3 regions of the Stieleria maiorica genome follow, and region 2 is predicted to be linked to each of the others. Evidence: riboswitches for the same ligand, from Rfam matches in the RefSeq annotation. Region 2 holds a riboswitch; each other region holds the start of a gene.
What was found. A riboswitch is a leader RNA that binds a small molecule or an ion and turns the genes downstream of it on or off. The one in region 2 is predicted to bind cyclic di-GMP.
Positions count from the first base shown of each region.

Region 1: another riboswitch for cyclic di-GMP. It lies ahead of Mal15_RS01755 (response regulator transcription factor); the one in region 2 lies ahead of Mal15_RS27745 (hypothetical protein).
Region 3: another riboswitch for cyclic di-GMP. It lies ahead of Mal15_RS00180 (Flp family type IVb pilin); the one in region 2 lies ahead of Mal15_RS27745 (hypothetical protein).

Region 1 covers NZ_CP036264.1:555,578-565,867, forward strand. The annotation lists gene Mal15_RS01730 (response regulator) at 1-803, opposite strand, end outside; gene Mal15_RS01735 (hybrid sensor histidine kinase/response regulator) at 886-3,909, opposite strand; gene Mal15_RS01740 (methyl-accepting chemotaxis protein) at 3,906-5,321, opposite strand; gene Mal15_RS01745 (chemotaxis protein CheW) at 5,318-5,863, opposite strand; gene Mal15_RS01750 (hypothetical protein) at 5,896-6,186, opposite strand; gene Mal15_RS01755 (response regulator transcription factor) at 6,256-6,687, opposite strand; cyclic di-GMP riboswitch class I at 6,748-6,824, opposite strand; gene Mal15_RS01760 (aminotransferase class I/II-fold pyridoxal phosphate-dependent enzyme) at 6,998-8,119, opposite strand; gene Mal15_RS01765 (dockerin type I domain-containing protein) at 8,164-9,909, opposite strand; gene Mal15_RS01770 (glutamine--tRNA ligase/YqeY domain fusion protein) at 10,064-10,290, opposite strand, start outside.
Region 2 covers NZ_CP036264.1:8,159,580-8,169,869, reverse strand. The annotation lists gene Mal15_RS27770 (hypothetical protein) at 1-1,845, shown strand, start outside; gene Mal15_RS27765 (hypothetical protein) at 1,861-2,682, shown strand; gene Mal15_RS27760 (hypothetical protein) at 2,923-3,459, opposite strand; gene Mal15_RS27755 (DUF4112 domain-containing protein) at 3,459-3,821, opposite strand; gene Mal15_RS27750 (exonuclease/endonuclease/phosphatase family protein) at 3,923-5,026, shown strand; cyclic di-GMP riboswitch class I at 5,260-5,353, shown strand; gene Mal15_RS27745 (hypothetical protein) at 5,417-6,061, shown strand; gene Mal15_RS27740 (pilus assembly protein TadG-related protein) at 6,238-7,431, shown strand; gene Mal15_RS27735 (TadE family protein) at 7,512-7,943, shown strand; gene Mal15_RS27730 (RecQ family ATP-dependent DNA helicase) at 8,063-9,496, opposite strand; gene Mal15_RS27725 (GspE/PulE family protein) at 9,631-10,290, shown strand, end outside.
Region 3 covers NZ_CP036264.1:32,675-42,964, reverse strand. The annotation lists gene Mal15_RS00195 (glycoside hydrolase family 71/99-like protein) at 1-154, shown strand, start outside; gene Mal15_RS00190 (hypothetical protein) at 221-748, opposite strand; gene Mal15_RS00185 (Flp family type IVb pilin) at 1,205-1,384, shown strand; cyclic di-GMP riboswitch class I at 1,958-2,056, shown strand; gene Mal15_RS00180 (Flp family type IVb pilin) at 2,218-2,397, shown strand; gene Mal15_RS00175 (A24 family peptidase) at 2,837-3,394, shown strand; gene cpaB (Flp pilus assembly protein CpaB) at 3,672-4,694, shown strand; gene Mal15_RS00165 (type II and III secretion system protein family protein) at 4,869-6,449, shown strand; gene Mal15_RS00160 (AAA family ATPase) at 6,626-7,837, shown strand; gene Mal15_RS00155 (leucyl aminopeptidase) at 7,977-9,455, opposite strand; gene Mal15_RS00150 (UbiD family decarboxylase) at 9,571-10,290, shown strand, end outside.

The DNA of each region.
Region 1 (10,290 bases), 2.3 Mb from region 2:
ATGGCCAGCCCGATCAGCATCGCGGCTTGGAAACGCAACAGCTTTGCCGTCAAACGGGGGTCCAGGACGCGTTTGTCCATCAATTGCACGAAGCCGTCGAATTCGGCCGTGCCACGTCCGGCGATGGTCAATCGCAAGACTTCGGCAAGGCTTTGCAACGAATCGGGCAGCCGTTCGACGACCATCTGGGTCTCGTCGGGTTGCAGCCCGGTGGCGCTGATTCCCTGGACGCGTCCACGATCCAGATAGATCCACAATCGCAGGCGTTCGGCTTCGACTTCCAGCACGCCTTGTTTATGGCCGTTGTTGAGAAAGTCGACGACTTCGCGAATCCCGAACACCGAGAATCGGCCGGCCAGATCGGGCTCGGAGGTCTCGCCGATGATCTCCGGGACGGCGGACCCCTTGGTCTGGGATTCGACAATCATCGCGGCGGTTTCGATCGCGTTTTCGACCGTGGTCCGCAACAGGTTTTCGGTGTAGGGCTTGGGCAACATGTCGACCACGTTGTCCAGATCGGCGTACTCCACATAGGCCTTCTTTCGAAGCGTCGAGCTGACCACGACGGGGATCGATTTGAGCGTCGATGACGCGGCCAGTTGTTGGCAGACTTCAAAGCCGGTGGTTCCCGGCAGTTGGTGGTCCAGCAGAATCAGATCCGGCCGGATTTCTTCGGCCAATTGCAAACCGTCTTCGGCCGTCGGCGCCAGCGTGACCGCATAGCCGGCCGGACTCAGGTGTGTATCGACCAACTTGCGAATGGTGGCACTGTCATCAATGACCAGGACTTTTTTTTCGGCCATGAAACTGATTCCTCTGTGACGGAAAAAGAACGAGTGTTGAATAGGGTCTTCGGTTCGGGCAACGCGCCGCGGTCGGAAGAGCTCAATGGTGGTCTGGGGATGGGGTTGCCCAATCGAGTGATGCGACGACATCGTCGAATCGTTCGGGCGTGAGTGGTTTTTGGATGTACTCCATTGCGCCGAACTGGCGGGCCTGCTTGCCCGCAGTCTCAAGGCTGCGGCTGCTGATCACGATCACGGGGGTCGACGCCAATTTCGGATCGCCCTTGATCGTTTGCAGCAATTCCAGCCCGCTCATCCGCGGCATGTCGATGTCGCTGAACACGGTGACAAAGTTGTCTTTGGACAGCATCTCGATCGCCGCCTGGCCGTCGTCGACCTGGATGACGTTGACCGGGTACTTGGCCAGTGCACGTGTCACTCGAAGCCTTGCACTTTTTGAATCATCGACCACCAAGATTTTGGGTAAATCTTTGTCGGCGGGGCGCTTTTCCGAAGGCACCGGCAGAACAACTTGGCGACCACCTTTGGAAGCCTCGGCCAATCCACGCGGGTCCAGCAGCAGGACGACTTCTCCCATTCCCGAAAGCGTCGCACCGATGCACAGCGGATGTGATTTGAGCATCGGAGGCATCGGCCGGACGACGACCTCTTCCGGTCCCAGGACTCGGTCGACCAGCAGCGCGAAGTCGCCTCCCGTTTCGCCCTCGACCGAAGCCGCTCCGCTGGCGAGTTCAATGATCGCACGGCGCGAGTGGTCGCCCTGGGCAAGGCGATCGTTGCCCGACAGCGACAGGATTTCATTCAAATCGATCGGCGAATACTCGGGGTCAAACTCGCCGGTGCGGCGGACCGACTGGGCCGGCAAGGCGAACAGCTGTCCCGCCGATCGGAACACCATCGCGTGTTGAATCATCGACGGCAGCGGCAGCGACAATCGGATCGTCGAACCGGTTCCGTGCTGCGAGTCGACTTCGACCCATCCCCGCATCCTTTCCAGCGTCGATGCGACGACGTCCATCCCGACGCCGCGTCCGGAGAGTTGGTTGGCGGCTTCGCGTGTCGAAAAACCGGGGTTGAAGATCAGACGTGACAGCTCGGCATGGCTGACCGACTTGTCGCCATCGATCAGGCCACGCTCGATGCCGCGTCGGCGGATCGCATCAAAGTCCAGCCCGCGACCGTCGTCACTGACTTCGATCACCAACAGGTCGGGACCCGAGTGGGCGTGAAGCCGGACCACGCCCTGGGGTGTCTTGCCGGCCGACACGCGTTCTTGCGACGTTTCGATGCCGTGGCTGACCGAGTTGCGGACGATGTGCAACAACGGCTCAAAGATCCTCTCCTGCAGTGAACGTTCGATGCCGGTGTTTTCACCGACCAACTCCACACGCACCTGCTTCTGTTCGGTGCGCGCCGCGTCGCTGATCGCACGGTGAAGCCGACGGAACAATCCGGAAACCGGCATCCGTCGCAACTGCACCAACTCCAGACGAAAGTTGCGAATGAATTGCGACACCGCCTGGTTGCCGTCAGCGACAGGGCGATAGCAGTCGCGCAACCGCTGGGCGGATTCCAGCACGTCGTTGGCGACTTCGTTCAGGTGCGAAAACGAAACGCCGTCTTCGGCCAGGACCGGGTTGGCCAAGCAGTCACCGGCCAACAACGCCTCACCTTCGTGGCTGAGCATGCGGATCCGGGTGACGCTGTGGATCAGTTCGTCGTGAATGCCCTTGAGTTCCGAGATCTCCGTGTCACGCTGGTTTCGCAGCATCACCAGTTCGCTCAGCATGTCCATCAGCCGATTCAGCTGGGACGCTTTGACGCGGACGGTTTCGTCGTCGCCGTGGCTGTCCGAAAGCGTGGTCTTTTTGGCCGCTCGCGCGGTCGGGGCCGGTTGAGCGCTGGCCGCCGACGATCCGGGTGCCGGAGAGTTTGGAGCGGGAGAGTGGGGTGCCGGAGCGCTGTGAGCCGATGCGGCGTTTGACGGCGGAGCAGAAGCGGCGGCGAGGGGTTGCGTCGTCGTCTCTTCGGCGTCATCGCCATCGACGCGTGCGCGAATCAGATCGACGTGGGGCAACAACAATTCCGGCGTGACCGGCCGACCGGCGTCTTGCGTTTGGCGAATCAGTTCCTCGACTTCATGGATGTAGTCGGCCAGATTGGACATGCCGATACTGGCCGACGCGCCCTTGATGGTGTGTAGCTCGCGGCTGATCGTTTTGATCGGGCCTTCGTCGCTCGGATCGGATTCCAGATCCAACAGCGCCTGCTCCATCGACTCAAGCCCGCGTGTCGCATCGTCCATGAAGGCTTCGCGCAGTTCGTCGTCGATTTCGATCTCGTCGACTGCGGGCATCGCGATGGCGCTGCCGCCGACTTTGATCGCATCGGTGGGATCGGCGTCGTCGTTGAGATCGGTGTTTGGAGACCGGTCCGGGAGTGATTCGGCCGATGGGGCCGGGACGTCCAGATCGTTCGCGGCAGCCGTTTCGGCGGCGGCGTCATCGGGCACGATCCCAGAGGTTTGGGCGCTCAGGCTGCGCAGCAGTTCGGCGATTTCGGCTTGAGTCGGCGCGACGACATCGGGTTCCGGGGTGGGATCTGCGTCGCCGCCGTCCCAATCACCACCGGATTCGGATCGCGCGTCTTCACCGTCTTCAAAATCGCCGTCTTCAAAATCGCTTCCTTCGAAGCCGCCGCTGGTGTCGCAGGATTCCAGTCGCAGCTCGACCGCCTCTTTCAGCAGTTCCAGTTGCTCGCGATCCAGATCGCCGGATTGATCTCCGAGCGCGACCGAACGGACGGAGTGGCTGCTTTGGACGACGAAATCGACCAACTCCAGGACGTCGGGATCATCGTCATTGAAGCCCGAGAGTGAGTGTTCGACATTGTCGGCCAGCTGGCCAAGTTTTTCGACGGTGTCTTGCAAGCACACGTCGATGTCTTCCAGACCGGCATGGGTCAGCTCGTGAAGCAAGTCGACCGCGGTGGAAAAGTCCGCCATGCGGCCGGAGTTGTCTGGTTTCGGTGCATCGCCTGATCCGGTTTCCTGAGAGAAAACGTGGTCGGTGAATGCGCCCGAGGAGGTCTCTTCGGTGCTCATTTGGCCTCCTCCGTGACGCGGGTGTTTTCATGTCGTCCGGCTTGATGTCGACCCGCGGGTTCCTGGCGACCGGCCGCATCGGGCGTCGCGTCGGCCCGTGTTTGGTTGGCCAGTTCCAACAACTGTCGTCGTTCGGCCGGGGTGACGTCCAGATTGGGATTGGTGCAGCCGCGTAGCCGATGGATGTTGGAATCGAGATCGATGGCGGTTTTCGCGAGCGACTTGATCGCCCACGAGGCGTGGTCGGCCCGTTTCCGATCGGCTTGATGGGCCGAGGCGATCGAGTCGATGCCACCGGCCAGCCCTTGCACCAGGTTTTGTTGTTGGTCGCCCTGTTGTGACAGATCCGACACGACGAACATCCCGGCCGCGGTGACCTGAGACAGCTCGTTGAGCGTTTCCCGAATGGCTTCGACCACGGCGATGTCGGATTCGACTTCGTTTTGTTCTCGGCTGAGCACGGCCAGCGAATCGGTGGTCTGCATTTCCAACGATTCGGCCAGCACGCCGATTTCGCGAGCCGAGTGCGAGGTTTGTTCGGCCAGCTTTCGGACTTCGTCGGCCACCACGGCGAAACCGCGTCCGTGCTCTCCGGCACGGATCGATTCGATCGAAGCGTTCAGGGCCAACATCTCCGTGCGGGCGGCGATGTCGGTGATGGTGCCGACGATATTGCCGATCTGGCGTGTCGGGTCGCCGAGCGAGCGAAGTTTTTTCTTGCTCGTTTCGCTGCAGCTGCGGATGCGGTGCACACCCTCGGTCAGCACGTTGGTCTTTTCGATGGCTTTGGCGACGGCTTTTTCGGCCGAACCGATTTGTTGTTGCAACTGGGCACATCGGTCGGCGACGCGTTCGACGCCGTTGGTCAGGTTTTGCAGCAGCGCGGTCGTTCGGTAGGTCGCCTCGGATTGCTTGGCGCTGTTGATGTCGGCATTGCAACGGCTGATTTCCACAACGTCTTTTTCGATCTGGCCCATCAGTTCGCTGAGCGATCGGCCGACGCCGCCGAGGACGGTCTTGAACTCACCCATGTCGGCCGAGTCGTATCCGTCGCGTCGCGACAGGCGGGACAACATGGACTGCAGCTCGCGGGCGTTTTGTCGGCTGGCGACTTCGATTTCGTCGTACCGCAACGAGGTTTGCATGACGGTGGATCCGAGTTCATCGATCTCGCGAATTCCGCTGGAGACGATGGTTTGTTGTCGCTCGACCAGCATCTTCTTCAGCTGCCCGATGCCCTTGCCGACCTTGTGTCCGAGCAATAGCGAAGCGGCACCGGCGGCTGCCAACGCGGCGACCATGACGATCGCCCACTGGTAGTGTGTCGAAAGTGATGAACCGGCCATCGCGGCAGCCGTTGCGACAACCGCGACCAGGGAGTGACTTGTCAAAAAGGTGGTGTTGGTTTTCATACGGCGTTCCACTTGGAAGCGGACGATGTGGTGGGGACGGTGGAGGGAAACGCCTGCACGGACCCATGCCATTGGTCCTCAAGCGTCTGTTGTGCGATTCGTTGCAGCCCGTTGACGTCCAAGACGCTGATGACTTTGCCGTCATAGGTTGCGGTGCCCATCAAGACCGACATGGCGTTTTCATTGCGCCAGCCGGCGTCGATATGTGTTTCGATGCCGTCGATCGCGATCACCTTGTCGATGGCGATGGCCCACGATCCGAGCGGGCACTGGATCACCAACAATTGCTTGGTGTCGGCAGCCGATCGGGCTTGGTTTCCGATCAGCGGTTCCAGATCGATGACGGGCAAAAACTCGCTGCGCAGGTTTCCGATTCCCGCCAGCGACGGGTGGCTCAGCGGCACCGGAACCACGGTCGGCATGATGGTCACCTCGCGGACGGCGGTCGCCGGCAGCGAGAACATCACGTCACCGCATCGGAAGATGCAATGCTTGTCGCTCAGGTTGGCGATTCGCGATTGATTGGAAATCACGCTTTCCATCGGAACTACTGGGGGCTGAAAAAAGGATCGGGTTACTGGGTCATTTCACGCAAGGACTTCAGCAAACGCAAAGCCTCGCTGTTCTCGTCCGCTTGCAGGGGGACTTCCTGCTCACCGGCCCGGTTCTGCTCACCGGCCTGGTTCTGCTCACCGGCCTGGTTCTGGGGGATCAGTCCGCTGACGTCGATCGTCTTGCCACTGGCTTCGGACAGCCGTTTCATGATGCCGGCGGCGAACTGATCGAGTTCGGTTTCCCATTGGTCCAGGGTTTCCAGGCTCAGCTCGAGATCGTCGTCGGTCGATAGTTCAGGGCCGGTGCTCATCGCAAACACATCAGGGCAGTGGATTCGGGACAGGGAGAAGCATTGGTTCGGTAACGTTTCCTGTTGCCGTCAGGCGATGCGGGCAAGCAAGGATTCGACGGTCGCCAGTAACCGCTCGGGTTCGGTCGGCTTGGACAGAAACGCCCCGAGCTGATTGCCGAGTGTTTCCAAGTGGGGCGCGTTGGCGCTGGTCAAGAAGATCACCGGGGTCGCCCCGTCCCATGCCTTGTCGGCCAGCAGTTCATGGCAGACGCCATAGCCGTCCAGGACCGGCATGTTGATGTCCAAGATGATCAAGTCCGGCTTGGCTTCCATCGCCACGTTGACTGCTTGACGTCCATCGGCGGCCAAGGCGACTTGATAACCGGCTTCACAGAGCGTGCGTTCGACCAGCCGCAAGACGGTCCGGCTGTCGTCGGCGACGAGAATCGTGCGGTTCGACGGCGTCGATCGGGATCCGACACAAACGGCGGTACCGGGGGTCGGTTTCGTAGCAGTCATCAATTGACTCCGGCATGCCTGCAACGGGGCAGTCGCGGGCGAAGACGTGGGGTTGTTTCGTTCGGTAGTGCGGCCGTCTCGCAAGAGACCCGTCACTTTGCGTGCACGGCCTCGCGGCCGGCTTGCCTTTTCGCGAGCGCCGTTTTGCGGCCGCACGCCTCGCTCGAAAGACCCGTGATGACACGGAATCATCGATCGATCAACGCTCGGTAAGCTCGCCTTTGATCGTGACGAGAACACCGGGTCGTTCTGGTGAAGGGTTGGTCACTCCACGAGAGAGTCAAGCAAAACTGTGAAAAGTGTCCGTCAATCAGAAAGACGGCAAACCCTCGATCAATCGCCCCAACATTTCGGTGTTGTGGTCCGCTGAGAGTGAAATCCGTAGGCGCGCCTGGCCTTCGGGGACCGTTGGCGGCCGGATTGCCGGTACGAACATGCCCGATTCATACAACCGTTGCGATGCCGCGACCGCATCGGCGTCGGAGCCGATCGGGATCGGGATGATCGGGATGCCGGATTCGCTAGCCGGGCACGCGAGCCCTAATTGCGATCGCAGTTGTCGCGACATCGCGCAGACCAAATCTCGTCGTCGCCGTATTTCGCCGGGATGTTCCAACGCGACGATCGCCGACTCGACCGCCGACATTGACAGCGCGGTGCTGTAGATCAACGGACGGCTGTGGTTGACCAAGAACTCGGCGACCACACGGGGACAAGCGACGAAACCGCCCTGGCCGCCGAGCGCTTTGCTGAGTGTTCCGATTCGGATCGGGACTTGATCCTTCACGCCCAATGATTCGCAGGCTCCCGAAAAGCGGTCCCCCAGGATTCCGGTCCCGTGAGCCTCATCGACGATCAGCGTTGCGTCGTGATCGGATGCAACGACACACAGTTCACGCAACGGCGCGACATGGCCGTCCATGCTGAACACCGAATCGGTCACAATCCAAACACGCCGGTGCTGCTTGCGGTGCTGTGACAATAACCGGGCGACCGAGTCGACATCACGGTGGGGGTAAACCATGCGGTCGGCTTTGGAGAGTCGGCAGCCATCGATCAGTGAGGCATGGTTCAGTTCGTCGCTCAGGATCAAGTCGCCTTGGCGGCAAAGGGCCGAAACGGTCCCCGAACAGGCGGCAAAACCGGAAGGAAAAACGACCGCCGCTTCGGTCCTTTCAAACTCGGCGATTTTTTCCGCCAGCAACTGGTGCCGATCGGTCCAGCCGCAAACCAATCCGCTCGCCCGCGCCCCGACCGAATCAACGCGCATCGTCTTGGACGCCAAAAACGACGCCAGCCCCAGGTAATCGTTGGATCCGAAATTGATCAATCGCCGGCCGGATTGGTCGATCAGATCAACGCCCTCGATGCGCCGCGGATGCAAGCGACGCATCCTCCCGCGACGCCGCAAATCGTCAAGGCGATCGTTCAAGTCATCCCACATCGCGGTTTACACTTTCACCAAGGAGCGGTGCGTCAAAACAGGAGACCAATTTGGTTCATCACTTCGTCGGTCCCATCGTTGGTGCTCGGTCGCCACCGAGACAGCGTCAGGAGCGGCGATTGGAGCGACAGCGGTGATTCTGGCTCTCCGGGTGCGGAGCGTCGAGCAATTTCGTTGATGACATTGAGTGCGTCTCGCGGTGTCACGTCGTCGTCTTGATTGACGTCGTAGAAAAAGGATGCGTCGGATGGCGAGGGGCCCTGCCGTCGCGCCAGTTCGTTGATGACGTTGAGCGCGTCCAGTGGACTCACGTCGCCGTCGCCATTGACGTCCGCGAAATCGATCAAATTCGTCATGCCCAGTCGTACGCCATCGCCCGGTGAGACCGACACGTCGAACGACCTGATCTGGTCGCTTCCCAAGAAAACGATCGCGTATCGCCCGCCCGCGACAACATCAGCGGTGACGCCCGCGGCGTCGGTCGTGGAGATGTCAATCAACGATTCGTCGACGACAAAGACCTGTTGGGACGTCGGCGTTGCACCGGCCGAAGAGGGCTGCACGCTGAGCGTCGCGTCGCGGTCCGCGTCAAACATGAGGACATGGTACGGATCGTTCCCGGACAATTGATGCGTCCCGACCACCGAGGAGCTGAACAACGCCTGGTATCCGGTCAGATCCAGCGGTTGGTCGATCACGGTGGTGTCATTGAGCGCGGCGGTGACGTCGACGTTCTGATTTTCCGACACATAACCGATGTCGACTGCGATGGTTGTCGCGCCGCCGGTGACCTGATACTGCCCCGCGGGAAGAAACACGGACAGCCGCCCATAGTCTCCCGCCGCGACACAGTGTTCGGTCGATGTTCCCGCGGCGATGTCCAGCACGGTCACGCAGCCGCCGGTGTGTTCGCCGACGTCGTACAGGCCGTTTTGGTTTGAATCAGTGTACGCCAATCCGGTCAAGTAGCCGCCAAAATCTTTGTTCCGCGAGAGCGTGTGGGTGGCCAAAAAGTTCGTCGCCGACGAGGTGTTGCTAAACCCGTCCAGCAATGCGTAATCGATTCCGATCGCGTCGCGGCGGTCCTGCAACAGTGCCTCTAAATGGCCCAGACTGGATGAATTGAACTCCAACACGAAGTTGACGATGTCGTAATACGCTTGACGCTGACGATGACCGACGCTGCCGACGGCATGTGCCGCGCGTGTGCGGGGCATGCTGGGGCCGGACTGGTAGCCGATGTTTTCGCTGTAGCTGCCGCTGCTCCATGGCCCCATGGTTTCGGCACTGATGATATCCGGATTCGCCGCGGCGCCCTGTGGGTTGTAGGTCAGCCCCGGCAACGCGGCAAAACATGGCAACGCCGACGCACCAGCCGGCGTGCTATGGGTGAAGCAATGGTTTTGCATCCAGTCGTTGTGAACGGCCGACTTGGCCTGCAGTGAGTCTTCCCAGGTCAACGGAGGAAGCGGATCGGTCGATTGCAGCAGATCGATCGCCGCGGCGACGTTGGAAGGCGTCAGCGAAACACTGATCGCGTCGCGAAGGTCGGTCCAAACGGGATCGCTGGCTGCGTATCCGTGAGCGGAATCAACGGTTTGGTCGATCATCCCCTGCAACGCGGTGCCGAACGCCGGTGGGTCGGCGCGCACTTGATTGACGACCGACAGGGCATAGATCTCCATCGCCGAGGCGGCCATGACGCGACGTGGTTCAACCGCCTGGAACGTCAGCGGTCGTGTGCGGCTGCTTCGTCGCTGACGGTTGATTCGATTCATCACACAGCCTCGGCGACGGTTCGCTGCGTGAATTCCATCGCAGCTTGGTTTTCGGGTAGTGGACGAGGCGACGAGTCCTTTCGGATTGCGAACCGCAAGGACTCCTCGCGTCGTCCACTACCGTTCACCCGAATTCGTCAAGCGAGACGGAATGCTAGTTCGTCTTTCCCTTTGCAACCATATTACCCCAGCTGTCTCTCAGCGGGACAATTCGATTAAAAACGAGTTTTTCGTCGGTCGAGTCGGGATCGACGACGTAATACCCCAGTCGTTCGAACTGGAACCGATCCTCCGGACGTGCGGCCGCCAGTTCGGGTTCGGCATAGGCTTCGGTCACCGACAGCGAATCGGGGTTCAGGTGATCCAAGAACGTCTGGCCTT
Region 2 (10,290 bases):
CCGACACGCCAAGTCGCGTTTTGGGTCGAATCCACGGGCTGGCTCTCCCACCTGACCTCCGACCACGCGGACCAGCTGTCTCAAGGCGGGTACGCACAGTCCACAGTGTTGATGTTTTCCCTTTGGAAGGCGACATCACGGCTGGCCACTCACGCCGCCTGGTGTGGCTACGACAACGTCTCCGTTCCGATCGATCTTCACCAATGGGATTTCATCGCCGGCGGCCAGCCCGCGGACGCATCCGCCCCCGCCAAGCCGACTTGGATCGTCAAGACGATCACAACAGCAATCGAATCCTGGACCGCGCCGGGCGGGCTGCGGGTGCAGCCGCGTTTGACACATGGCCACCGATCGGTCTCGATGGAGAATGTGGACCGACAGTCGCGTCCGCACCTGTTGATCGGCGGTCAATCCTCGTTGACCTCGCCGGCTCGTTTTCTAGAGTCCTGTGTGCACGAAGGGTCTCGGGTCCTTTCGATCCGGACGGTCGAATTGCCCTTTGCACTCAATCGGTCCTTTCGCCAAACGATGAACCACTGCCGGGCAATCGCAGCGGATGCCCGACCGGTTCGGTCCGCGTCGAATTCCGAATCGGACTACGTCCACGTCTTGGTTTCCGAAGCATCACACAACCGGTCACCCGATCAAGCTTCGTCGATCGATCTGACCGTGATCAACACCGCTCCTTGGACAAGCCAAGTCAAATTGCGGTTTTCCAACGAACGGATCGCCGACTGCAGCCTTCTCTGCGCCGACGATCCGAATGCGATTCTTCGGCCGACCGGTGCCTCCGACTCGCGTTTGTTGACGCTCGCGCCGACCTCAATCGTGAGGCTGCAGGTGCGCGGCGAATCAGAACCGGTATCGCTGGCCGGGTGGTACGGCAGCATGGTGGGCGGCGATCAAACGCTCCAGCGATTGAAAGGACATGTCAGCGCGGTTGTCGGCAAAATCGGCACGCTCGCCTCGCCGGAAGACTACAACGAATTGACCAATGGCGGCTTCGAGATCCAAGGACAAGTCGGCATCGTCGGCTGGATGCACACTCAATTCCCATCCGACGCCGTCACGCTCGACTCCACCGAATCGATCGAGGGCAGCCACTCGATCCGAATGACATCCGACACGGCATCGGCAGGTCGCATCTGGTTGGTCAGCGAACCGATTCCCGTGCCGGCCTCGGGGCGCATGGCCGTTTCTCTTTCGGTTCGCGCCGGCAAGCGAACGGCGGACGCCAACCCGGCCGCGACCAACGTGCTGAAGTCGACAGCAACGGAGCCGCCGCCGAACGAACCACCACGTCACCGCGTACGCGTTTCCTTGGAAGGAAATCGGTTGCGAAAACCCGTGCGTTTTTCGACCGAATTCGACGTCCCCTGTGACGGACACTGGCAACCCAGGCACCTGGTCCTGGAGGCCGATCAGATCCATCGGGACCAGATGGAATCCGTGCGGTTGACGATCGATAGCCTGTCGCCGGGTAAACTTTGGATCGACGACATCCATCTGCACGACCATTTTCCCACCGAAGCAGAACGCACCGCGCTGCAGGAAAACGCGTTCCTGGCGATTCAGGGTCTTCAGCGAGGAAACTTGAAACCTGCGGCCGGACTGCTCAATAATGACTGGTCACGGGACCTGATGGCACGATCCGCGATGCGGCCGACCCCATCGCCGCGATCGACCGACCGAAACCCTCCGCCGGTTGCCGGCGTAGTAAAACAAACCGGGGCGGTCCCGGCGGACGAAGCAAGCAACTCCCGCATCACGTCACCCCCCCCCCAAAAACGGGAAAGTGTGGCTGACCGACTGCGTGACTGGTTGCCCAAACCGATTCGATTTTAGAGAGAACACGGGGCTATGTGGAAGCGTTTGATCAAACGGATGCTCTTGGTCGGCGCTCTCCTGATCGCCTCGCTCGGTGCCACCGCATTCTGGGCACATCGGGAAACAAAGAAGGTCCCCGAATTCTACGAACGGGCCATCGCCACACCCCCGCCACGGGATGTCGCCGAGTCGATCGAACAACTCGAGTGCGACGTCCAGCAACTGCAAGACGATGTCGCCCGGCCCGGAGCCTGGGAGGCTCGGTTCGCGGCCGAACAAATCAATGCCTGGTTGATCGACCAGTTGCCCAAACGGTTCCCCAGGCTCAAGGCCAAAGGGTTGCAGGAACCGCGGATCGTGATCGACGACGGGGTGTTGATGGCCGCCGCACGTTTCAAGGACCAACGCCTGGACGCCGTGTTGTCGTGCGAATTGAGAGTCCAGTTGACCGACAAGCCCAATCGTCTGGCCATCGCGATCGATCAGATCCGTGCCGGCGCGCTGCCGCTACCAGTATCCCAATTCAAAAACCGGATCAAATTGATCGCGTCGAAGTTGAACCTGAACTTGCAGTGGGAAACGCGTGACGGCGAATCGATCGCGCTGATAGACGTCCCCGAACAATACCCGCAACACACCGAGGGTGCATTGATCATCGAATCGATCGAACTTGGCGACCATCAACTGAAAGTCTCCGGACAAACCGGCGATCTGCAAACGTCCACGTTTTCCCCCCAAGGTGCGGTCTACATCCTCGCACAACTGGACGACGAACCGGAATCCGACAGCACCCATCCGACGCGCGATCCGAACCCCGATGGGTTGCCGGAACAGACCGCGCCACGCGGGTTGTAGTCGCGCGTCAGCGAGCGACAATGCCAGCGGGCGGCGTCACGGCCTGTTGATTTAGTGAGCCGACGGCGCTAGCCGCGGGCCTAGCGGTGCCAGCATCACCCTTCAAGGCCCGTGGCTAGCGCCATCGGCTCACTCTTGTTTCGGTTGCGAATTAAATCGACAGGCCGGTCAGCGAGCGACACCTGCATCAAACATCCACCACGAGCCACGTGGCTCACGTCACGCGCCGGCATCGACACATCAGTGACCGACCACCGTCGCATCCCACCACGTCGCCGCCCCCAATTCATCACGCTCGGTCGCGGAAAACCGCACCTCCGCCGCGCCTCCGGCAACGGCCCCGCCGGAGCCTCCTGCCTGAGGATTCGACCACCGGAGCACCGCTTCAAAACAGCGGTCCGTTTGCTGCTTCAATTCATAGTGTCCGGTCATCAGTTGCCGCACCGAACCGCGTCCTTTCCCGATGTCGCCTTCAAAATCCAAATAGCGCAGACGGTGATCGGCCAATCGCAGCGCCGGTGTCGTGACCGGAGCTCCACTTGCTGCGGCTGAAGCGGTCGAGCCGGAAAGCTGCTCAGCCAACCACGGTAACGGATCGGTCGCCCAGGTCCACACCCCCGCACCGCCCCGTTGATTCACGGACCGCTGGAACAACCAATCCCAATGCACCGGGCCGGCCGCAACCTGATGCATGACCGGTTCCGACTGCCTGGCGAAACCGGGGCCGACGGTGTGAATCAGAATCGTGAATCGTGGCAACGTGATGTCCATTTGCATCAGCGACCGGCCGCGCGTTTCTTGAGGTGTTTCTCCAACAGCACCGCGTTGCGTCGATTGGATTTCCAATACAAATCGAACACGTCGCCGGCGATGGGAACTGAACCCAGTGTCGCATCGACCAGCAAGTTCCCGCACATCCGAATCAAGACGCCCTTGGGAACCTTCATCCGTGCCGCCTCGGCGATCAACCAGACGCCCATCGCCGCCGTTGCCGCGTCGCCCAAGCCGGGCAAGAGCCCCAGCAAACTGTCCAGCCCGAACCGCAGCCGGGTTCCCGGCAGGGCGAATTTGTCGTCCATCAATCCGGCAAACTTGCGGACCCTTTCCAGACGTCGCTGAACGTCATCCCACTGCGACATCTCACGCACTCCCGTTCCTCGTATTGCCATTGCCCCAGACGACCAAGTTTACCTATAGCAACCTAAAACGATCGAGAGGGTGATTCGGCAAGGAGGCCGAAGTGGGGATCTTTTCCAAACGTCGACGAAAGAGCTCCTTCAGCAGTTCGAATCCGCTGCTGCGCTGGTTCGGCCCGGGCGCCACCACACTCGGTGTGTTGTACGCGGTCTACATGCTGCTGACCGGAGGCTTAAGTTTTTCCTCGCTGGATGGATTGCTGACCCCGGATGCCGCGTCCGAATTTCGTGGCGAAACGATTTCCCTGGGCGACCGAACCGACCGGCCGCCGGATCGCATTCGCATCGCGACCTTCAATATTGAACACTTCGCGGACAAAAAATCCAGCATTCGCACCAACGAGGACGGCGTCGATGTGTTGGGGACGATCGCACGAATCGTCAGCACCTTCGACGTCGTGGCGATCCAAGAACTACAGGGGGCCGACGGCATCGCCCTGCAGCGACTGGTCGCGTTGCTGAATGAATCCGGCGGAAGCTTTGCCGCGACGATGAGTGACCCGATCGGCGAATCCTACCTGGAATCATACGCCTTCGTCTGGGATCGATCGCGGATCAATCTGGTCCCCGGATCAGCCTACGTGGTGCAAGACCCCGGCAAACGCATGTACCGAGAACCGATGGTGGCGACTTTCGAAACCGTCGTCCCGCCCGATAGCGGACAACCGCCGTTTCGATTCACCATGATCAACGTCCATACCAAACCCGATCGCGTGGATCCGGACGATCAAGAAAGCGAAATCAATGTGTTGGCGGACGTCTTTCAACGGGTGCGGGATTATGAGTTCCAGCAGTACTCCGAAGACGACTTCATCCTGCTGGGCGACCTGAACGTCAGCGAAAAGAACCTCGGACGACTCAAATCGATCCCCGGCGTGCTCTCGCTGGCCGCCGACATCCAAACCAACATCAATCGCACCAAGACGAACGATCACATCCTGATCGACAGCAGCGTGACAGCCGAGTATTCGGGGCGGCGAGGCGTGATCGATCTGAAGGCCGACCTGGGATTGACCGAGCAGCAGGCCAATGCGATCAGCGACCACATCCCGCTGTGGGCCGAGTTCGATCTCTATGAACGGCCCCCCGTTCCCCGAGGCCCCGCAACGGCGACCGCCAGCGGCCCCGGAACGCGTCTGATTCAATAGACATCGTAACTTGGTGCATAGAGGGTTGCCCGCCGTTAGCCCCTCCCCCCTCGGAATGCCTGCGAAAACGGGGGGTAAACCCTCATCGTGGCCCTACAACCGCGACGTCCGTCATAACGTACGCGGGGGGGCGTCAGCCAAGAAACCGTTCTTCTGAGGAAACGCCGCTTTGCTGAGGCAAATTGACATAGCGTTTTGTTACCGCGTTGGATTCCAACGGTTCCCCATCATGACCCTCGAAACGGCAAACCGCGTGTGAACGTGGGACGCAAAGCCATGGGTCCGAAACGCATTTTCCGAATGCGATCGGATCGCCAGGCCACCGAAGGGGACAAACAGAATCCGACGCGTGATCCCTTCTTTTCTGCCTCGTCCAAACAGGGAACCGAAATGTCTCCATCCATCACACGATTCGGTGCTGCGCGCACCAGCTTGATCGCCGGGGGGCTGTGCTTGCTTGCCATGCTGCATGGCCAGGCGTTTGCCGAAGGCCCCGAACTCTTCATGGTCGAAGAGGATTGGGAGATGACCATCAACGATCCCGAGCCGAACATCAACTCGCCTCAAGTCGCCTTCTTTCTTTATCCCGACTCCGAACACGACGACTGCTACTTCCAGTTGCAAATGAACTACGCCGCCGAGGACAGCTATTCCAGTGGTGGATTTCGTGTCGGGGCGTTCTGCAACGAAATCCCCGTTGATGAAGAACGCAGTCCGATCCGTCAGTCACTCGCCTGGGACAACGACCACATCGAGTGGACCAGCGCGATGGCCGTCTTCAACGGGCAACTGATGTTCGCCGTCAAAGACGGTCACGGGATGCAATGGGGAAACTTCGGCGGCCCCGAGTACCTGGTGCAGATGGATGACCAGAACCTCCACTGCCTGGATCACTACACGCCCCAGAAGAGCCTTGAGTCGGTCGACATCGGATTCGGCGCCAATCGCGTCGCTTCGATTCGACTCAAGACAGTGCGATTGACCTACACCGACGGTCACACCACGACCATCCATGTCAATCAAGTGGCCCACTAGAAATGTGTGTCAGCTTGATTGTCAGGTAGCGGAATTCGCCAAGAGTTTCGGCCCTCCCGGCTGGACGCCGAAAGTGTTGGCGACTTCCGCTACCGTTCGACCCGAAATTTGAGCTGACATTGAAACTATGCGCCGTTCGGATCCCCATCGATCACTTCATCTTCTAAGGTCATCCCATGTTCCACACACAAACCATGAGCGACAACGCGTCCCGCTCGCGCGGCTGTTCAACCAAAACAAAAAACAATCGCTATCCGGCAGATCGCCGCAAGGGTTCGGCTCTGGTCTTCAGCGTCTTTTTGGTCGCGGGACTTTTGGTCGTCTCCGCGGTCGCGATCGACTTTGGACACATCAACGTCTCACGATCGGAAGTCAAGCGAACCGCCGATGCAGCCGCCATGTCGGCGTGTTGGGAACTGTTCGACGGTGTGGTCCAAGGCAACGATGCATCGACCGTGGAGTGTGACATCAACGACGCGGCCAGTTCGATCGCCTCGAAAAATGTGATCAGCTCTCGCGCGCCGACCTTGAACGCCGCCAGCGACGTCGAAATTGGGTTTTACGACCGCAACAATCCGGGCGTTCTGGACAACTCCGATCCGTCACGGTTCAACGCCGTTCGCGTCCACGTCCGCCAAACCGGAGCGAACAACTCCGCGATCCCACTGTTCTTCGGATCGGTCACCGGCCGGGCCGAACAGTCGCTGCAAGCGCATAGCACCGCCGCGCTGTTCAAGACCATTTCCGGATTCTACACGCCCAGCGATGCGGGTGAGACGCTGGACATCTTGCCCATCGCGTTGGACCTGGAAACCTGGGAAAAGGTCGTCGCCAAGGAGACCGAAGACAACTACAGCTACTCCGGCGGAACGGTTTCGTCCGGCAGCGATGGTTTCTTTGAGTGTTCGCTCTACCCGACCGGGACCGGTTCGCCGGGCAACCGTGGCACGGTCGATATCGGAGGTGCCAACAACAGCACCAGCGATATCAGCCGCCAGATTTTACACGGCATCTCCGCCCAAGACATGGCTGACTTCGGCCGCCCCCTGGAGTTCGATTCCAATGGCGAACTGGAACTCAACGGCGACACCGGAATCAGTGCCGCGATCAAAGACGAACTTGCAGACATCATCGGCCAGCCCCGGATGATCCCGATCTTCACCAGCGTGCACGGAAACGGCAACAACGCGATGTACACGATCGTCCGCTTCGAAGGCATTCGAATCTTGAGTGTCAAACTGACCGGCCCGATGAAGAAGAAACACGTCACCATCCAACCGGCCCCGATGGTCGCCCGCTACTCCGTCTTTAGGGAAGCCGCGATCGAAGAAAGCGAGTTTCTGTTCACTCCGGTCATGCTGGTCGACTAGCCGATCCGCAGCCCAATGAAACAACGACAACCGTTCGGGTCCACGTCGGCCCGAAGCATCCACTTCAACAACACCCTGAAATGTCAACCAATCCAGTGAAACATCGCCAACGCAGAAGGCCTTCGCGTCGCGGAGCCGCGACGGTCGAATTCGCCTTGATCGTCCCCGTCATGTTGACCTTCACCTTCGGGCTGATCGAAATGGGACGAATCAGCATCATCAAGGAGGCGGTCGTCCAAGCGTCACGCGAGGGCGCCCGCGTCGGAATCCGCCCCACGGCATCGATCGAAGACGTCCAAGCACGCATCGACGAAGAACTGGCGATCATGAACATCACCAGCGCAAATGTGGTCATCACGCCCTCGTTCCTGGAAGAAGCCGAACCCGGGGACGATATCCGGGTCCGCATCACGATCCCGATCACCGAAGTCAGCTACGTGCCCGGTTTCTTCGCCTTTGAGGGGATGGACATCGTGGCCGAAACCGTGATGCGTCGCGAAAGCACCGGCTGATGCGGGCAGTCTGCCAGCACGTCCCCCTGCCAGCACGCCGCGTAAGCCGGTGGCCCGTGATTGCGCCCCGTGCCGCTCGCTGACGCGTCCCGCTGGCATTGCTTTCCGCTGGCGGGGGTTCAGCCTTCGGGGTCGGCGAAGTAGCGATTGAGAAACTCTTTGCGATCGCCTTGTTCGGCGGCGAATTGAACCATCGCGTACAGCCGCTGTTGGTCGCGGCGTTTCTTTTCCGCCAGTTGATCGTCGACTTGCAACCTGGCCGGCAACGGCGTCAGGACTTCGAAACACTGCGGCGGCCGCGGGCCGGCCACGACCCCATGTCGATCCAGAATGGAGATCGCGGTGGCGATTCGGTGATCGTGTTTGCTGCGGCGCTGCAATTGGCGGTTCATCCATTCCAATCCGAACGCACGGCATTGTTCGCCATGCTCGGCCATCAACTGATACAGCCGGGTGTAGAACGCGGCATCGGGATTCGACCACTCGATGAACTGCATTTGCGTCATCAAGTCTTCTTGTGCGTACAACCACACGCAACGACTCGGTCGACCATCGCGTCCCGCGCGGCCGATCTCCTGGTAATAGGATTCGATCGATCCCGGGGTCTCGGCATGCACGACCAATCGAATGTCTTCTTTGTCGATCCCCATCCCAAACGCGTTGGTCGCTAACACCAGATCGGCATCGCCCGACATGAATTCGTCCTGCACACGCCGGCGGTGATGGCGGGGCAGATCCCCGTGGTAACAAACGTGATCGATTCCCTCGGCCAGCAAGTGGTCACTGAACCGCTGGAGCGTCTTGATCAACGAGAAGTAGACGATTCCGCTGCCAGATCGGTACTCGGGATCACGCAAGACCTCGCGGAGCTGAGCGAATTTTTCTTCTTCGTCGAACACCGGGACCACATCCAAATGCAGATTCGGTCGATCGATGCCGGCGTGGAACAATTTGATCTGCGATGCGTCGATCCCGATTTGCCGGTAGATGTCTTGGCGGCACTCGGCGGTCGCGGTCGCGGTCAGCGCGATCGTCGTGGGGTGATCGATCGACTCGCGGATTTCGGCCACACGCGTGTAGTCGGGACGAAAGTCGTGTCCCCACTGGCTGACACAGTGCGCTTCGTCGATCGCCAACAGACTGACGGTGCGGCGTGACAACGCCGCACGGAAGTCGTCTTTGCGAAAACGCTCGGGTGTGACGAACAGCAGTTTGTACCGCCCTTGGGCCAGATCGTGATAGCGTGCCAAACGCGTTTCACGGTCCAGAGACGAGTTGATAAAACTGGCGTCGATCCCGCGCCGCAGCATGGAATCGACCTGATCCTGCATCAGCGCGATCAACGGCGAAAGGACCAGAACGAGCGAACGATCTGCGTCGGCACTTGACAGCGCCGGAATCTGATAGCAGAGCGATTTGCCCATGCCGGTCGGCATCACCACCATGGCGTGCCCCCCGGCCAAGACGTGATCGATGATCTCCGCCTGTCCGGGACGAAAGTCATCAAAGCCGTAGTAGCGGCGGAGCAATTCCTTGGGGGGTGGCGCATTCATGCCAACATTCTTCACGACCAGGACCACTAGGGAACGGGGCAGCCAGCGTTTTTTTGCGTTGCGCGCCGTTATCGTTCATATTACCCCCTCACTCCTCTTGTCCGACCTCTCCGCTCCTCTTGGATGACCGCCTCGTGAACGACGAATCGATGATCGATTTTGAAGATCTTGACAAAGCGGAGGGCGAAACGGAACTTTCCCCTCCCGAACTCTTTGCGGCCAACCTGATCGAATGGTCGCTGGAACGACATGCCAGCGATCTCTTTGTCTCCGACATCGACGGTGCGATCCTGATCTCCGTCCGGCGACTGGGCCGAATCGAACCGGTGCGAAAACTCGCCCGCGACTACGGCCGTCGACTGCAAGGACACTTGCGGGTACTCGCCGGTGCCGATGCCGGCGAATCGGTCCGCCCGGTCGAAGGCCGCGGGAACATCACCACACCGGACGGCTCCAAGGCGCATCTTCGCCTCAGCAGTATTCCCACGTTGTACGGTCAAGACGTTTCGATCCGACTGTTTGACCCTGTCCGTGGGGCAAGACCGCTGGACCAGTTGGGAATGGATTCGGTCGACGTTCGATCGATCGAACATTTGATCGGACAACGCAGCGGATTGATCTTGGTCACCGGCCCGGTCGCCAGTGGCAAAAGCAGCACGCTGTACGCGATGATGAAGCGGCTGAATGATGGCACCCGGAAAATCCACACGATCGAAGACCCGATCGAGCACGCGCTTTCCGGGGTCATGCAGTCCCAAACCAACCCCCGCGTGGGACTCGGGTTTGCCGAGTTG
Region 3 (10,290 bases), 1.8 Mb from region 2:
GGCAATCTTCAAGTGCACCGATGACCCACCGGTCGGAGAGGACGTCCGCTTTTTGACCTATGAAGGCCTACCGAGCGACTACTATCTGAAGCTGGTCGGGCAAGGCGGAAAGCTGCTGCGCGAAGAAATTCCGCTGAGCGAAAAACTCCGCTAGTGCCGCGGAAAAGGGGTCCGGCACGAATGGACTCGTCGCCTCGTCCACTACCCGCAATGGACTCGCCTACTTGCCGCCTTTCTTGGAGACGTTGCGGACGGCAAAGGGGTTTTGTTGCGTGCGGCCGACTCGTTCTTCACCGTCCATCGTTTCTTTGCTGACGACGACCGATGCGATCGGCAATCCATACTTGTCCTCAAGGATGTATTGGATCGCAAACTCGTCCTGCTCCAGAATCTGAATGATCTGTTCGGGAACATTGCAGTCATCCAGGTCAAGCTTTTCGATGTTCTCGCGCATCGCCTGCTCGATTTTGACATTGCCCACCCGTCGTAGCTTTGCGGTCAGTTCGTCACTGACGGTGTACCAACCGTTGAGTGTTCCGCCGTAATCCATGGTGATCTTGGTGAGCGTGAAGTTTTCATCCAAGCGGTGCGGGAGATCTTTCTCGCTGTCCTTGATCATCCGTTTGATTTCGGCCTTGGTGATCTTGTCGTCCTTTTTGCTGTTCAGTGATTCCAAGTGGTCACAGCCCGACGAGGAGAGCAGGACGACGGCGAGAAACGTGACCGTGAATCTATGGTTGAATTGCATCGTTTGAACCTACCGGGTGAGATCATCTCTGTTGACGTAATGAATTGCATTTCCATCGTCTGAGACTACGGCGCATTTCATTTACGAACCCGAATCACCTGTCCCGGAGCCGGGAAACGGAACGTCCTCGGGGCATTGTCTCGCGCTGACCGTCAGAACTGTGACAAACGCACCTGGTCGGCAGCGAGACAAGCTTTCAAGACATCACTTTTTTGCTTCTTCGGCTTTCTGACATACGGTCCAGGTAGAGAACGTGTCCGTGACGACACGTTTCCGAAAACTCGATCGATCGCTGTGAAAGCGGAGTTTGATCGGACCTTTTCGGACGGCGGTTGGTTTCGCTTTTCGGAACCGGCGCTGCTTCTTTTCCGGGTTCCTTTTCACGTTGGAATGGCCCACTTAAGTCAACAGCGGATGTCTTCGATTTCGAAGGCTCCTCACATATGAGATTGAAAAATGAAAAAGTTCGCTAATAGCATCGTTGAGTTCTTGAAGGAAGAAGATGGCCCGACCGCAGTCGAGTACGCTGTGATGTTGGCCTTGATCGTCGTCGTTTGCTTGGCCGCTGTCGGCACGATCGGTACCGAATCGAACAAGAAGTTCGAAGAAGTGGGAGCCGCGATCGCCGCTAACTAAGCGGACGATATTCGCCCGAAGCGGTATCGCTTTTGTGGCACAGCCCGAACACGTCCCGGCGTCGATTCCTCGGCGCCGGGACGTTTTTTATTGCGCTCGATTTTTATTGCGCTCGATCGCGGACGCGCCTTCGGCTGATGTCGCGACCGCTGACGATTCGCTCCCTGCCTCATTCCAAGGCTCCGCCTTGGAACGCACTGCTGGTGTGGCTCCCGCCACACACGCCGACATGCAGCCAGAAGCGGAGCCGCTGGAAATCTCCGTTCCCAGGCGGAACCCGGGATCAGGGCACGTAAACCGCGCGACCTCGTGCCGGAGGGTCGAGCGCGGCGAGAACAGGGTTTCCGGCTTTCTGATCGGACCCGAACGATCCCGCCGCGGAGGGCCCTGCTCGGTGCAGTTGCTACATCCGGACCAACGTCACCCGCAACCGCCCCAGAATGCTTTGTCTAACTGGAGTTTTTTGACTCACCCGATTCCTGACATAGGTTTCCGTTGAGAGCAGATCACGACGATCTGCTGCCGAGGATTCGACCACGCGACGGTCACCAGAATCCCCGGACGGCCTGGCTCCCCAGAGAAAGGCAAACCGCACCGTAAGGGCGGGGCGCAAAGCTGCGGGTCCGTGGGCAAAGCGACTTGCTTTGTTTCAAGGATAGCCGAGCTGCCAAGGGAACGGTCGAGACCGTGACTGAGTCGCGGTCCCGATTGCCGAGGCAAGTCTTTTGGAGACGTGGCTGCTTCTTTTCCGGGATCCTATTCACGTTGAATCGGACCAGTAAGTCATCGTCGGAAGTCAACACAACAGGGCTTCCAACCGAGGAGTTTGGATAATGAAAAAGTTCGCTAATAGCATCGTTGAGTTCTTGAAGGAAGAAGATGGCCCCACCGCAGTTGAGTACGCTGTGATGTTGGCCTTGATCGTCGTCGTCTGCTTGGCTGCTGTCGGCACGATCGGTACCGAGTCGAACAAGAAGTTCGAAGAAGTCGGTGCTGCAATCGCTGCTAACTGATTTGGTTCTCGGCGGGCTTCTTGCTTTGAAGCGTCGCCGATGACCACCCGAGAGACTCTCGACGCATGGCCGGTGCCGGGCTTCATCGCATTCGCGCCGGTCACGTCGAGTCTCTTTTTTTGTGCCCCTGTCCCGATTGTGCACCTGTCCCGGGCGACCAGGGAACCCATCATGAACTATCCACTCCTTCCCGCTGATGCAGCCGAACACGTGTGGCAGCTTTCCTGCTGTTTCATCACGCTGTTGTTTGCAATGTTCAGCTGGATGCTGGGACCGCGCTGATCAATCATCGCGCGATCCACTCGCCGCTTGCCGCTCGTCGGCTCGCTCAAACCTCCTGCCACCGTTGAGGGCGTGCCGGCTTCCGCCGCGATTCCGCCACTCCTGGACTTCGACCACCAAAACACCTTTCTAAAGTATCGTCACGGGGAACTACACCATGGAAGCCATCATCCAGGGTCTGACCGAAAACTGGGCCGTCTGGTTTGTCACGGTCGTCTTGATCGTCGCCGCAGTCATCGATGGGGCCATCCTGAAGGTTCCCAATTGGCTGACCTTTCCCTTCATCGCCTGCGGTTGGATTCACTGCACCATCCAAGGCGGCATCGCCGGGCTGGGATGGAGTCTGCTGGGCACGTTCGTCGGAATGATGCTGTTGCTGGTGCTGCGAAATGTCGGCGGCATGGGCGGCGGCGACGTGAAACTGCTCGCCGGCGTCGGCGCCTGGTTGGGCACCGTGGTGACGCTTTACGCCTTCGCCGCCACCGCCATCGTCGGCGGGATCATGGCCCTGTTCATGATCTGGAAGAGCGGCAATTGGACAAAACACTACGCCATGGCGCTTCAAATTCTTGGGGAATGGAAGACGGTGAAGAAGCCGTCAGAGCTTTCCAAGATCGCTCGCGAGCGAAAACCGACCATGTATCTGTTGCCATACGGAATACCGATGGCGATCGGCTCAATTATCTATTTTGCCTACGCCGGAATGCTTATCTGAACGGAAGCTCAGACGTCTGTTTTTGGACACCTGAAATACCACCTGGTTTAGGTGAAAGACAACCCTCGGGACGAGCTATTTTTGGGAATTTATTCTAGTTAGCTCGTCCTCGGTGCTTAGGAAAAGCAAGCCTATTACACCAGCCATACGCCCGCCAATCGCACGGTTGCAGGCAGGTGCTGGTTGCAACCGAGTGAAGAGTGTGGGTCGACAGCCTCCTCCCAGCTCAGTCCTCCACACCCGAAACGTCAACACTGGTCTCGGACCAGCCAACGCTATGCGAAACAAATCACTTTTCTTGCTACTTGCCGGTATCTGCGGCACCGTTGCGGCCGTGGGCGTCGGACAGTGGATGCAGGCACAAAATGGCACTGCCACGGTGGACATGACCGAGATCTTGGTCACCACCGTCTCCATCAATTCGGAAGAACAAATCACGGCTGAAAAGCTGCGTCTGGAACAATGGCCGACCGACCGAATCCCCCAGGGAGCGTCGGCGGATCTGGGTCAGTTCGAGGGTCGATTCGCCAAGGTTCCGCTGTTCGCCGGGGAACCGATGTTGGATCTGAAGTTGATGGACGAAGTCGAAGACAAGGTGGTCCCGCGAGGGTATACCGTCGTCTCACTCCCGGCCGGCCGCGACGGAACGGTCAACTTGGTCAGCCCCGGCGACCGAGTTGACATCCGTGGCTTTTTCACCAAGGGCGAGATGTTCGCTCGTGACATGGCCTTGGACGTTTTGACCGGCATCAAGGTCTATGGAATCGACGGGATCACCAAGTTTGATCCCGACCAACCACGCACACGATCCGCCCGCGACATCCAGCTGCTGATCCGCAAGGCCGACGTCGAGGCGTTTGATTTCGCCAAGAAACTCGGAGAGATTTCGTTGTCGCTGGGAAGTCCGACGGCCGATGACGAAACCATTCCCGAAGGAGAGCCCAGCGAAGCGGCCCGCAACTTCCTGCGAGACCTGCAGGAGCGACGTGAAGAACAAGAACGGCTGCGAAAACTTGCCGAAGCGGAAAAACCCGCCGAGGTCGAGCAGACCGAAGCCGGTCCGAAGAAAGCCACGTTCCGCACGACAAAAATCATCAACGGACGAATGATTGTTTACGAATGGGTGGAAGGGGAACCGCTTCCGCGTGTCATCGGCGACACCGGATCGCTTGACCCGGCCAGCACCGACGACTCGGTTGAAACCGCCGTCGAGGAAAACAATCCGACGTCCGATGACTATCTCCGAGGAGCCGACAGCCCCTTCTTTCAGCCCGAAGGCGGAGAAGGATCTGAAGAGTGATCCCTCGATAGATAACCAGAGCAAATCAAGAACTCGTCGCCCAGCGGCGAGCGTGACCCGTCCCTTTTTTTACCCGACGTTACTCGCAACGAACTGAAGGATGCCGATGATGCAACTCATCGGCGCCGTGTTTCGGAGGATCCGAGACGATAGTTCTGCAAGGATGCACCTGCGATGCAAATGTTCCGAAATGCGGTTCGCCCATCCGCGCTCAAATTGATCGCCCTTCTCTCGGTGGCGTGTCTTGCGACTCATGCCGGCGCCCAAGAGGTCGACGACACTCAGCTGACGTCTGCCGCCTCGACGGCCGGCGCCGCCAACCACACGATCACCCGCTCGGTTGAGCGGATGCAAATGCTGGTCAAATCCAGCAGCATCCTGACACTGGAGGCGAAGATCCCGCGGTTCCAGGTTCACAACGAAGAAGTGCTCGGGGCCACACCGATTTCGCAGAACCAGTTGCAGGTGTTTGCCAAAACGCCCGGCACCACACAGATCAACTTGTGGGACACCGAGGACAAGCAGTACACCGTCGACATCACGGTGATCGCCGACGCCCGCGAGATCGAAGGCATTTTGTCGTCTCAGTTGCCGCTGGCGACCCTGAAGGTGATGCCGGTCAACGCCTCGGCAATCGTCTCGGGTTATGTCACCAGCGTCGACGATGTCGATCGGGCGATCGCGATCGTCGAGCAGTATTACCCGACCGTGGTCAACAACATTCGCGTCGTCGGTGTGCAGCAGGTCTTGCTGCACACCCGCATCATGGAAGTCTCGCGAACGAAGCTTCGCGAACTGGGCATCGACTGGGACTGGAGGGGCGACACCCGCAGCTTTACCAGCTATCCGGCCGGGATCGATACCAACACCGCGACGAACATTTTTCAGGGTGAAGAATTCAACGTGTTTGTTTCCGCACTTCGTCAACAAGACTTGGTGAAGTACTTGGCCGAACCGACGGTGATCGCCACGCACGGTCGACCGGCACGCTTCACCGTCGGCGGTCGGGTCCCCTACATCGTGCCCTCGGGCAACGGACAGGTGACGGTTTCCTATGAAGACTACGGCACCTCGGTCGACTTCCTGCCCTTCGTCGTCGGCCCCGGACGGATCCGCTTGGAAGTTCGCCCGGAAGTCTCCGAACCCGACGATTCGCGTTCGCTGGTCCTCTCCGGAACCAATGTCACGGCGTTCAGCCAACGCTATGTCGAAACGGCTGTGGAACTCCAGGCCGGCCAGACCTTTGCGATCGCCGGTCTGTTGCAAAGCCGCACCGAGGCGACCAGCCGTGCCACGCCCTTGTTGGGCGAGCTGCCGGTCATCGGTGCGTGGTTCCGTAGTGTCCGCGAACGACGCAACGACATCGAACTGTTGATCACGGTGACGCCCGAATTGGTCGATGCGATGGAACCGCACCAAGTGCCTCGTGGCGGTCCGGGTCTGCACAGCACGTCGCCCAACGATCACGACCTGTACATGAACGGTCACATCGAAGTACCGAACTTGTTGGGCGGCGATGGCTGCTCGATGAACAGCGGTCCGACCGTTTCCGGAAACGCGGCGATGATCCACAGCAACGTCATGCAGAACGGGGCCATGATGGCTCACGGCAGTCTGCTGTCCCCGGGCATGGGATTGCCGCCCGGTGCGACCCTGGACAAAGGTTCGGCCTTGCCGCCGGGAGCCATCCTCCCCGGCAACGAGCCGACGGTGGTCGGCGAAGGGGTCGTCATCAGCTCGCCCGAGGACAATTGAGTCCGATGGCTTGGGGCCGGGGGGCTTGGGGCCGGGGGGCTTCTGGCCTGGCGGCTTCCGGGCTGGGGGCAATCGGTTGTCGGTCACCCCGCCGACGACACCGCGGATCGGCGGCCACGTGGCCGCCGGATTGGGGAAAAGAATGAAGTTGAAATGAGCGACCGGATAGATCTGCAATGACAAACGTGCTACGAATCGCATTGGTCGACCCCAATGATGACACGCGTGATTCACTCAAGTCCATGCTTCTGGGCATGGACACCGTGTGGCTGGAAGCCGATTGTTCACGGTACGAGTTTTTCCCCGACGTGATCGAGCAGACCGCTCCGGACGTCGGCGTCATCTCGCTGGACAACGACAACGACAAAGCGATTCGGTTGGTCGAACGACTCGCCAGCGACGCGCCGGACACGGTGATCCTGGCGGCCAGTGAAAGCACCGACGGTCATTTAATTCTGCAAACGATTCGTGCCGGGGCGCGCGAGTTTCTCACGCTGCCGATGTCCCACGAAGACCTCGGCGCGGCGCTCAACCGTGTCAGCCAGCACAAGTTCGGAAGCAGCGAAGGCGGCGCACGGGGATGTGAAGTCGTCGCCATCGCCGGGGCGACCGGCGGCGTGGGAACGACCAGCGCGGCGGTCAATTTGGGCTGTATCTTCGCTGCCGACAACCGCAACAGCGTCGCCCTGCTGGACCTCGACTTGGCCCTCGGCGACGCCGACGTCTTTCTCGATGCGATCCCCGACTACACGCTCGCCGACGTCGTCCAGAACGTCTCGCGGCTGGACATCCAGTTGCTGAAACAGTCGTTGACCAAGCACACCAGCGGGTTGTACCTGTTGCCCCGTCCGGTCGAATTGCACGACACGGTGGGGATCACCGACGAGAGCATGCGGAAGGTCATCGGGCTGCTGAAAGCCTCGTTCACGCACCTGGTGATCGATCTGTCCAAGACCTACAGCGTGGTCGACATGGCCGCGATCGAAGCCGCATCGAAGGTGTTGCTGATCACCCAGCTGGACCTTCCCTGTCTGCGCAATGTGGTGCGTTTGATGATGAGCTTCGAGGAGGTCGAAGGGCTGCAAAGCAAGGTCGAAATCGTGGTCAATCGCGCCGGGCTGGAATCCGGACAGATCAGTCTGAAGAAGGCCAAGGAAACACTCGGCCGCGATATCTATGCGTTGTTGCCCAACGACTATCGCACGATGGTCGAAGTCCGCAACAACGGCGTGCCGCTGATCAACCAGGCCCCCAAGGCCGCCATCACGCAAGCGCTCCGCGACCTGGCCGCCAAACTCAGCGGCCAGGAACTCGCGGCCGAAACCGCCGAGGGCAGCAAATCGAACGAGAGCAAGTGGAAGATGTTCTGGCCCGGCGGAAAGTCTTAGAAGTCGATCGACGAATGGCCGTAGCGGAACTCGCCAAGAGTTTCGGCCCGCACCGCTCGCACAAATCCGTTCGTATCGCCGAAAGCCTTGGCGGCTTCCGCTACTTGGCCAACTCCAGGAATCGGCCTCCCCGAATCGCCTACGCCCCGGCCTGGTTTTCGACCCAGCGGATCAGCGTTCGGACCATGACACCGGTCGCGCCGGCGTCGCGATGGGGTTTGGGGCTGTCGGCGAACGCCGGTCCGGCGATGTCGATGTGAACCCAAGGCACATCGCCGACGAAGTTCTCCAAAAACTTGGCCGCGGTGATCGCGCCGCCCCAACGGCCTTCACCGATGTTCTTGATGTCCGCGACTTTGCTTTTGACCTTCTCGTCATACAGTTCGAACATCGGCAATTGCCAAACCGGCTCGCCCTCGGCATGCGCCGCGCCGGCGACCGCATCACACGCCGATTGATTGTTGGTCATCAATCCGGCGACTTCGTTACCCAGCGCCACCATGCAGGCTCCGGTCAGCGTCGCCAGATCGACCATCGCCGTCGGTTGCTGTTCGATGGCCACATCCAACGTGTCGGACAACACCACGCGGCCTTCGGCATCGGTGTTCAGAATCTCGATCGTCTTGCCGCTGCGGGTGACGATCACATCGCCGAGTTTATAACTGGAACCGCTGACCATGTTTTCGGCCAGCCCGCACAGTCCGATGACGTTTTTCTTGACGCCCAACTTGGCCAGCGCATGCATCGTGCCGATCACGGTCGCCGCGCCGCCCATGTCGCATTTCATGTCGACCATCCCGTCACTGGGTTTGATCGACAATCCGCCGCTGTCAAAGGTGACGCCCTTGCCGACGATCGCGATCGGCGGTTCGCCTTTCGCTCCGCCGTCGTGACGCAGGATCACCAAGCGGGGTGGTTGGTCACTGCCGCCGCCCACCGCCAGGATCGCTCGACAATTCTCCTCCGCCAATCGCGTTTCGTCCCAGACCTCACATCCCAGACCGACCTCGGCCGCCAACGCTTCGGCACGCTCGGCGAACGAAGCCGGATAGATGACCGAGGCGGGCTCGTTGACCAACCGCCGCGCCAGATTGACGCTGTCGCCGATCACGGTGCCCCGCTCGATCGCCGCCTTGGACGCCCCGGCGATCGCGATCGTCTGTGGCACATAGGTCGACGGTTTGGTGCGATAGATCGCCTGACCCTCCAGACCGTACAACGCGCCGGCAACGATGGCATCGTGATCGGCGGCGGCGAACGACTCCGGCAATGCGATCACCCACGTTTCGTGTGGTTTGGAAACCAAGGACCGGACCGCGGTGCTGGTCGACGTGAACGCGGCTTCACGATCCAGTTTTGATTTCTCACCCAAACCCATCAACAACACCAGCATCGGGCCGTCGCCGCCGGGTCCGGGGATCAGCATCGATTCACCCGACTCCGATGAGAGTTTTCCCTGGTCCGACAGTCGGCTGATCACACCCCCGGTGGCCTGGTCCAGCGCAGCCGCCGTCGCCGACAGCGGTGCATCGTCGCACAGGCCGACGATCAGAACGTCGCATTTTTCACCGATCGCGTTCTCGGTGACGACAAAACGCGGGCAAGGCAGTTGTGGCAAGACGGAATTCGGTTGAGACTGGGACGGGCTTTCCGACATAAGATGATGACACTGATTGAGACATTGTTGAAAGACGTCTGAAACACTTTTTAGTAGTTGTAGTTTATCGACGACCATGAAACACCGCAGCACCCGAGACGTCGTCCAGGATCTTCGCGCCGGCGGGAGATTGCTGGAGGTGAGCGACGCGGTCGATCCGAACCTGGAAATCGCAGAGATTCAGCGTCGCGTGTATGCAAACGGAGGCCCGGCGGTCCTGTTCACCCACCCCACCGGCTGTCGGTTTCCGATGGTTTCCAACCTGTTCGCCTCGCTGGACCAGGCCCGTTACCTGTTCCGCGACACGTTGGAATCGGTCCGCCGCCTGATCGAAGTCAAATTGGATCCCTCGGCCGTCCCCAAACGGCCCTTCCGCTATGCCGGCGTCCCGCTGACGGCCGCTCGCATGTTGCCCAAGTTCGTCCGCAGTGCCTCGGTCGCCGCAAATCGATGCACGCTGGCGGAATTGCCACAGTTGAAATGCTGGCCCCGCGACGGCGGCGGCTTTGTGACGCTGCCCCAGGTGTTGAGCGAAGACCCGACCGACCCGGGGAATCTGATGAAGATCAACCTGGGGATGTACCGCGTCCAGCTGTCCGGCAACGACTACACCGACCAGGAAGTCGGCTTGCACTACCAGATTCACCGAGGGATCGGAGTCCACCACCGTCAAGCGATCAAACAAGGCAAACCGCTGCGTGTCGCCGTCACCGTGGGCGGCAGCCCCGCGATGACGTTGGCCGCCGTGATGCCGCTGCCGGAGGGTTTGACCGAATTGACGTTTGCCGGCGCGCTT